DNA from 2 places in the Pseudomonas monsensis genome. Region 2 is predicted to be linked to the other one. Evidence: predicted binding sites of a transcription regulator. Region 2 holds the regulator's gene; the other holds the start of a gene.
The links. The regulator FliA, encoded in region 2, starts transcription of late flagellar genes. The targets are predictions, from matches to a motif close to CTAAAGTTTNNNNNNNNNNNGCCGNTAA.
Positions count from the first base shown of each region.

Region 1: a site for FliA is predicted at 2,158-2,185, ahead of HV782_RS01660 (methyl-accepting chemotaxis protein). Genes of this name have one in related genera too.

Region 1 is NZ_CP077087.1:356,772-360,314, reverse strand. Features, by position in the region: gene HV782_RS01665 (SRPBCC family protein) at 1-12, shown strand, start outside; gene HV782_RS01660 (methyl-accepting chemotaxis protein) at 161-2,041, opposite strand; rRNA gene rrf (5S ribosomal RNA) at 2,372-2,487, opposite strand; rRNA gene HV782_RS01650 (23S ribosomal RNA) at 2,638-3,543, opposite strand, start outside.
Region 2 is NZ_CP077087.1:2,020,363-2,023,905, reverse strand. Features, by position in the region: gene HV782_RS08825 (chemotaxis protein CheA) at 1-56, opposite strand, end outside; gene HV782_RS08820 (protein phosphatase CheZ) at 93-881, opposite strand; gene HV782_RS08815 (chemotaxis response regulator CheY) at 900-1,271, opposite strand; gene fliA (RNA polymerase sigma factor FliA) at 1,439-2,179, opposite strand; gene fleN (flagellar synthesis regulator FleN) at 2,176-3,006, opposite strand; gene flhF (flagellar biosynthesis GTPase FlhF) at 3,123-3,543, opposite strand, start outside.

The DNA.
Region 1 (3,543 bases), 1.7 Mb from region 2:
CTGTTTGTTTAAGGCTTTGCACAGGCGGTGAGTGAACCACCGCTTTCGCTGGCAAGCCAGCCCCCACAGGATTCGAGTCGTTCACACATATTGTGTTCGCCAAAAATTCTGTGGGGGCGGGCTTGCCCGCGATTGAACGATAACACGGTCTGACGGGTGGTCAGATCTTGAAACTGTCGACCAACTGCTTCAACCGGTTGGCCTGCTGCGACAACGCATCACAATCCTTCAACGTTTCGTTGAGGTTGGCCACGCTCTGCTGGTTCAACAGGTTGATCTGATTGACGTCAACGTTGAGGGTCTCCACCACAGCCGTCTGCTCCTCGGTCGCGGCGGCCACCGACTGGTTCATGCCGTCGATTTCACCGATACGCTGGGTCACGCTGACCAGACGCAAGCCGGCCTGGTTGGCCACCTCAACACTCTGCTCGCTGGATGCCTGACTGGCATTCATGGTGGTCACCGCTTCACGGGAGCCGACCTGCAGCGACGTGATCATCTTGTGGATTTCTTCTGCCGACTCCTGGGTGCGATGGGCAAGGTTGCGCACCTCGTCCGCCACCACCGCAAAACCACGGCCAGCCTCACCGGCCCGCGCGGCTTCGATAGCCGCGTTGAGTGCCAGCAGGTTGGTCTGCTGCGAAATGCCTTTGATCACATCGAGAATGTGGCCGATGTTGTCGGTGCTGGCGTTCAGGGTTTCGATCTGCGTGCACGACAGGCTGATTTTCTGCGACAGCTCGGTCATCGCCTGAATGGTCTGCTCCACCACCTGACGACCGTCATCGGCCTGTTCGCTGGCGCCGCTGGCGTGCTGCGAAGCATCGGCCGCGTTGCGGGCGATTTCCTGGGTGGCGGCGCCCAACTGGTTGATCGCGGCAGCGACGCTGTTGGTGCGCGCACTTTGTTCGTCGGAACCGACAATGGACGCATTGGACGACGCCATTACCCGCTGCGACAGGTCGTGTACGTGACGGGTTGCCGACGACACTTCGGAAATCGACGCGTGAATCCGTTCAACGAACTGGTTGAACGCACTGCCCAGTTCGCCAAATTCGTCTTTGCTCTCAACCACCAGACGACGGGTCAGATCGCCTTCGCCCTGAGCGATGTCCTGCATTGCGCGACCCATGGTGGTCAACGGACGCATCAACACATTGATCAACAGGCTCAACAGCAGTGCAATCGCGGCCACCGCCACAAACATTGCGATCAGTGCCGAGGTACGGAACTGACTGAGGGCTGCGTAGGCTTTATCGTGATCAATCGACAGACCGATGTACCACTGCGCATTCGGCAGGTCGCTGACCGGGGTGAACGACAGGATGCGTTCCTGACCGTTGAGCACCACGTTCTGATTGCCCTTCTCGATGCGCACACCGGCATTCGGGTAGATGTCTTTCAGGTTTTTCATCACCTGATCTTTATCCGGGCTGACGATTACCTGACCGTCGGCGCTGACCAGGAACGCGTGACCGAGGCCACCGAAGTCCACCGAGTTGATGATCTTTACCAGGGTTTCCAGGCTCAAGTCACCACCGACCACACCGAGCAATTCGCCGTTCTTTTTTACCGGCATGGCGATGGTCACCACCAGACCACCGACAGCGGCCATGTACGGCGGCGTCAGCATGGTTTTATCGGCGGCGACGGCTTGCTTGTACCAAGGGCGCTGGCGCGGGTCGTAACCGTCCGGCATCTTCGCGTCAGGGCGTTGGGTGAATACACCATTGGCCTGGCCGACGTAAGTGAACTGGAAGTTGGAGGTGAAGGCCGGCTGATCGACCAGACCGGGGAAGTCAGCGTCCTTGCCCTGGTGGGCAACGTTTTGCGCAAGGTTTTCCAATACCAGAATCCGCCCGCTCATCCAGTTCTGCACGCTGCTGGCAGTCAGGTCGCCCGCCTGCTGTACGGAGGACTGGAGGTTCTGGCGAATGGTGTTTCGCTGCAGATAGTCGTTGTAGAGGGTGAACAGAGCGAACGCCAGGACCACGACGCCCGAAGCGGCCAACAGGATTTTATGGCTGAACTTGAGATTCATTTCATGGGACTTCTTATGCCAAAAGTGGGGATGCGTTCCGGATGCAACATTCCATGTACAGAGCAGGCAGCGTTCTTCTTGGCCGCTCTACTTTGGTGCACGCATGTCTCACCAGTCTTTCGGCACGGTTCAGAGAAATCTTAGGGTTGTATGGGAAATGGACGGCATTTAGGTCAGATTCCCGCCGAACGGCGCACTAGAGCGTTTGCCGCACCTTGCGATGAGCGTTGACCGGGCGACAAATGAACATTCTTTGATCGCCTGATCTTGGCAGGCTCTTAAACGACAAAACCCCTGTCTGCGTTAGCAGACAGGGGTTCTGAAATTTAATCTTGACGATGACCTACTCTCACATGGGGAAACCCCACACTACCATCGGCGATGCATCGTTTCACTTCTGAGTTCGGGATGGGATCAGGTGGTTCCAACGCTCTATGGTCGTCAAGAAATTCGGGTACTGACTCGCGACCATCTGGCCTCGCTTCAGCAAATCGGGTATGTGATACAGGTGTCTTGTGAGTTGCGCGAACTTTCGGTTCGTTTCGTCTTCACACACCGCAATCTGGTCTCTTCGACGCAAATTGCTTGGGTGTTATATGGTCAAGCCTCACGGGCAATTAGTATTGGTTAGCTCAACGCCTCACAGCGCTTACACACCCAACCTATCAACGTCGTAGTCTTCGACGGCCCTTCAGGGAACTCAAGGTTCCAGTGAGATCTCATCTTGAGGCAAGTTTCCCGCTTAGATGCTTTCAGCGGTTATCTTTCCCGAACATAGCTACCCGGCAATGCCACTGGCGTGACAACCGGAACACCAGAGGTTCGTCCACTCCGGTCCTCTCGTACTAGGAGCAGCCCCTCTCAAATCTCAAACGTCCACGGCAGATAGGGACCGAACTGTCTCACGACGTTCTAAACCCAGCTCGCGTACCACTTTAAATGGCGAACAGCCATACCCTTGGGACCGGCTTCAGCCCCAGGATGTGATGAGCCGACATCGAGGTGCCAAACACCGCCGTCGATATGAACTCTTGGGCGGTATCAGCCTGTTATCCCCGGAGTACCTTTTATCCGTTGAGCGATGGCCCTTCCATACAGAACCACCGGATCACTAAGACCTACTTTCGTACCTGCTCGACGTGTCTGTCTCGCAGTCAAGCGCGCTTTTGCCTTTATACTCTACGACCGATTTCCGACCGGTCTGAGCGCACCTTCGTACTCCTCCGTTACTCTTTAGGAGGAGACCGCCCCAGTCAAACTACCCACCATACACTGTCCTCGATCCGGATAACGGACCTGAGTTAGAACCTCAAAGTTGCCAGGGTGGTATTTCAAGGATGGCTCCACGCGAACTGGCGTCCACGCTTCAAAGCCTCCCACCTATCCTACACAAGCAAATTCAAAGTCCAGTGCAAAGCTATAGTAAAGGTTCACGGGGTCTTTCCGTCTAGCCGCGGATACACTGCATCTTCACAGCGATTTCAATTTCACTGAGTCTCGGG
Region 2 (3,543 bases):
TCGCCGGCCTCAACCAGGAAATCCTGAAGGATCTCTTCATCGGCGCCGAAGCTCATTAATGGGGTGCTCCTACAGGTCTAAAAACCTAAAACTCAAAATCCAAGGCTGGATAGCAAATCGTCCACATCGTCCTGACCGGACACAACGTCTTCTCGTTTATCGGCATGAATCTGCGGACCTTCACCCTGCGAGAGATGTTTTTGTGGATCTTTTTCTGCAAGCATCGCGGCGCGGTCATGTTCGATGCCCGCAAAGCGGTCCACCTGACTGGCCATGAGCACGAGTTTGAGCAAATTGCTTTCGACTTCGGTGACCAGTTGGGTCACGCGCTTGATCACCTGACCGGTCAGGTCCTGGTAATCCTGGGCCAGCAGGATGTCGTTGAGGTTGCTCGACACCGCACGGTTGTCCGTGCTGCTGCGCGACAGAAAACCGTCGACCCGACGCGCCAGTTCGCGGAACTCTTCAGCCCCGACCTCGCGACGCATGAAGCGACCCCAATCGGTGCTCAGGGCCTGGGCTTCGTCAGCCAGGCCATTGACCACCGGGGTGGCGCTTTCCACCAGATCCATGGTGCGGTTGGCCGCGGCTTCAGTCAGCTTGACCACATAGCCCAGGCGTTCGGTGGCGTCGGTGATTTGCGACACTTCCTCGGCCTGCGGCATGTGCGGATCAATCTGGAAGTTGACGATCGCACTGTGCAGTTCGCGCGTGAGCTTGCCCACTTCCTGATACAGGCCGCGGTCACGGGTCTGATTGAGCTCATGGATCAGTTGCACAGCGTCGCCGAACCTGCCTTTTTCAAGGCTCTCGACCAGTTCGACCGCGTGTTTTTTCAGGGTCGACTCGAAATCGCCCTGTGAAGATTCGTTATGCTCCATAGCTCCCCCGCGCGTTCATCAGCCGATGCGTTCGAAAATCTTCTCGATTTTTTCTTTCAGCGCCTGAGCCGTGAAAGGTTTGACCACGTAGCCGTTCACACCGGCCTGGGCCGCTTCGATGATCTGCTCACGCTTGGCTTCTGCCGTCACCATCAGCACGGGCAGGTGCTTGAGTTTTTCATCGGCACGTACGTGGCGCAGCAGGTCGATACCGGTCATGCCCGGCATGTTCCAGTCCGTTACCAGAAAGTCGATGCTTCCGCTGTTGAGCACCGGAATGGCAGTGGTGCCATCGTCGGCCTCGACGGTGTTGGTGAACCCCAGATCACGCAGCAGGTTCTTGATGATCCGCCGCATCGTTGAGAAGTCATCAACGATGAGGATTTTCATGTTCTTGTCCAATTCGACCTCCAAGCAGTCTTAAACGCGCCCAGCACCTGGACGCGCCATTTCAATCAATCCGGCGTAGCACTCGAAGACTGTCTGGAGCACAACAGAGCAAGACCGGTGCCGTTCATCACCGCACCAGCCTCGTTCGCAGTGTCCCCACACTGCCTTCAGCGCGCTCGCCACTCCCCCAAACGCCCCCGCAAGCGGGCCGCGCACTGGCTGTGTAACTGGCTGACCCGCGACTCACTGACGCCAAGGACTTCACCGATTTCCTTGAGGTTCAGCTCTTCGTCGTAGTACAGCGCCAACACCAGTCGCTCACGCTCCGGCAAATTGGCAATCGCGTCCGCCAGTGCGGCCTGGAAACGTTCATCTTCCAGATCGCGTGACGGCTCAAGATGAGCACTGGCGCCATCCTCGTGCAGCCCTTCGTGTTCGCCGTCCTGCAACAGGTCGTCGAAACTGAACAGGCGGCTGCCCAGGGTGTCATTCAAAATCCCGTAGTAATCGTCGAGACTCAATTGGAGTTCGGCCGCAACCTCGTGATCTTTAGCATCACGGCCGGTTTTAGCTTCAATTGCCCGAATTGCGTCGCTGACCATACGGGTGTTGCGGTGAACCGAGCGTGGCGCCCAGTCCCCTTTACGGACTTCATCGAGCATCGCGCCGCGGATTCGAATGCCCGCGTACGTTTCGAAACTGGCACCTTTGCTGGCGTCGTATTTGGTCGAGACTTCGAGCAGACCGATCATGCCGGCCTGAATCAGGTCTTCGACCTGCACACTGGCCGGCAAGCGTGCCAGCAAGTGGTAGGCAATGCGTTTGACCAGTGGCGCGTAACGCTCGATCAACTCGTATTGCGCGTCGCGTGCCGACTTCTTGTAGTAATTCATACCGCTGGCGGTCATAGCACTGGTCCTGCCGTTTGCTGCACGAGGCGCTCGACGAAAAATTCCAGGTGGCCGCGCGGGTTCGCCGGCAGCGGCCAGGTGTCGACCTTCTGGGCGATGGCCTTGAACGCCAGGGCGCACTTGGAACGCGGAAAGGCTTCATAGACCGCACGCTGCTTCTGCACCGCCTTACGCACGCTTTCGTCGTAAGGCACGGCGCCGACGTATTGTAGGGCCACGTCAAGGAAGCGATCCGTGACCTTGGTCAACTTGGCGAACAGGTTGCGCCCTTCCTGCGGGCTCTGGGCCATGTTGGCCAGCACGCGGAAGCGGTTCATGCCGTAATCGCGGTTGAGCAGTTTGATCAGCGCGTAGGCGTCGGTAATGGACGTCGGCTCGTCGCAGACCACCAGCAACACTTCCTGCGCGGCGCGTACAAAACTGACTACCGAGTCACCAATACCCGCAGCGGTGTCGATCACCAGCACGTCGAGATTGTCGCCGATGTCGCTGAACGCCTGAATCAGGCCGGCGTGCTGCGCCGGGCTCAGGTGCACCATGCTCTGGGTGCCGGAAGCGGCCGGCACGATGCGGATCCCGCCGGGGCCCTGCAACAGGACGTCGCGCAGCTCGCAGCGGCCTTCGATCACGTCGGCCAAAGTACGTTTGGGGGTCAGTCCCAGCAGAACGTCGACGTTCGCCAGCCCCAGGTCGGCGTCCAGCAGCATGACCCGACGGCCAAGCTCTGCCAGCGCCAGAGACAAGTTCACTGACACGTTAGTCTTGCCGACGCCACCTTTGCCGCCGGTCACCGCGATCACCTGTACGGGATGCATGCTGCCCATGTTATTTCTTTACCTTGTCTTGCATAGACGGAGGCCACATTACTGGCTGCGCGTTCACAACCGGAACAATGCATGGCAGGCCATCGATGTAGGTACAAAAACTGTTCATGAATACCTCAGCCTACCTGCTTGGTCGGGCTGTGATAGATATCAGCGAACATGTCAGCCATGGCTTCTTCGCTGGGTTCTTCCTGCATTTGCACGCTGACGGCGCGGCTGACCAGTTGATGACGGCGCGGCAGATGCAGATCATCCGGAATCCGTGGGCCATCGGTCAGGTACGCGACCGGCAATTCATGACTGATCGCCAGGCTCAACACTTCGCCAAGGCTGGCCGTTTCATCCAGTTTAGTCAGGATGCACCCGGCAAGCCCGCAACGCTTGTAACTGTGATAAGCGGCGGTTAGAACCTGTTTCTGGCTGGTGGTTGCCAGCACCAGATAATTTTTTGAACGGATGCCGCGCCCGGCCAGACTTTCCAGCTGCATGCGCAGGGCCGGATCACTGGCTTGCAGGCCGGCAGTATCAATCAGCACC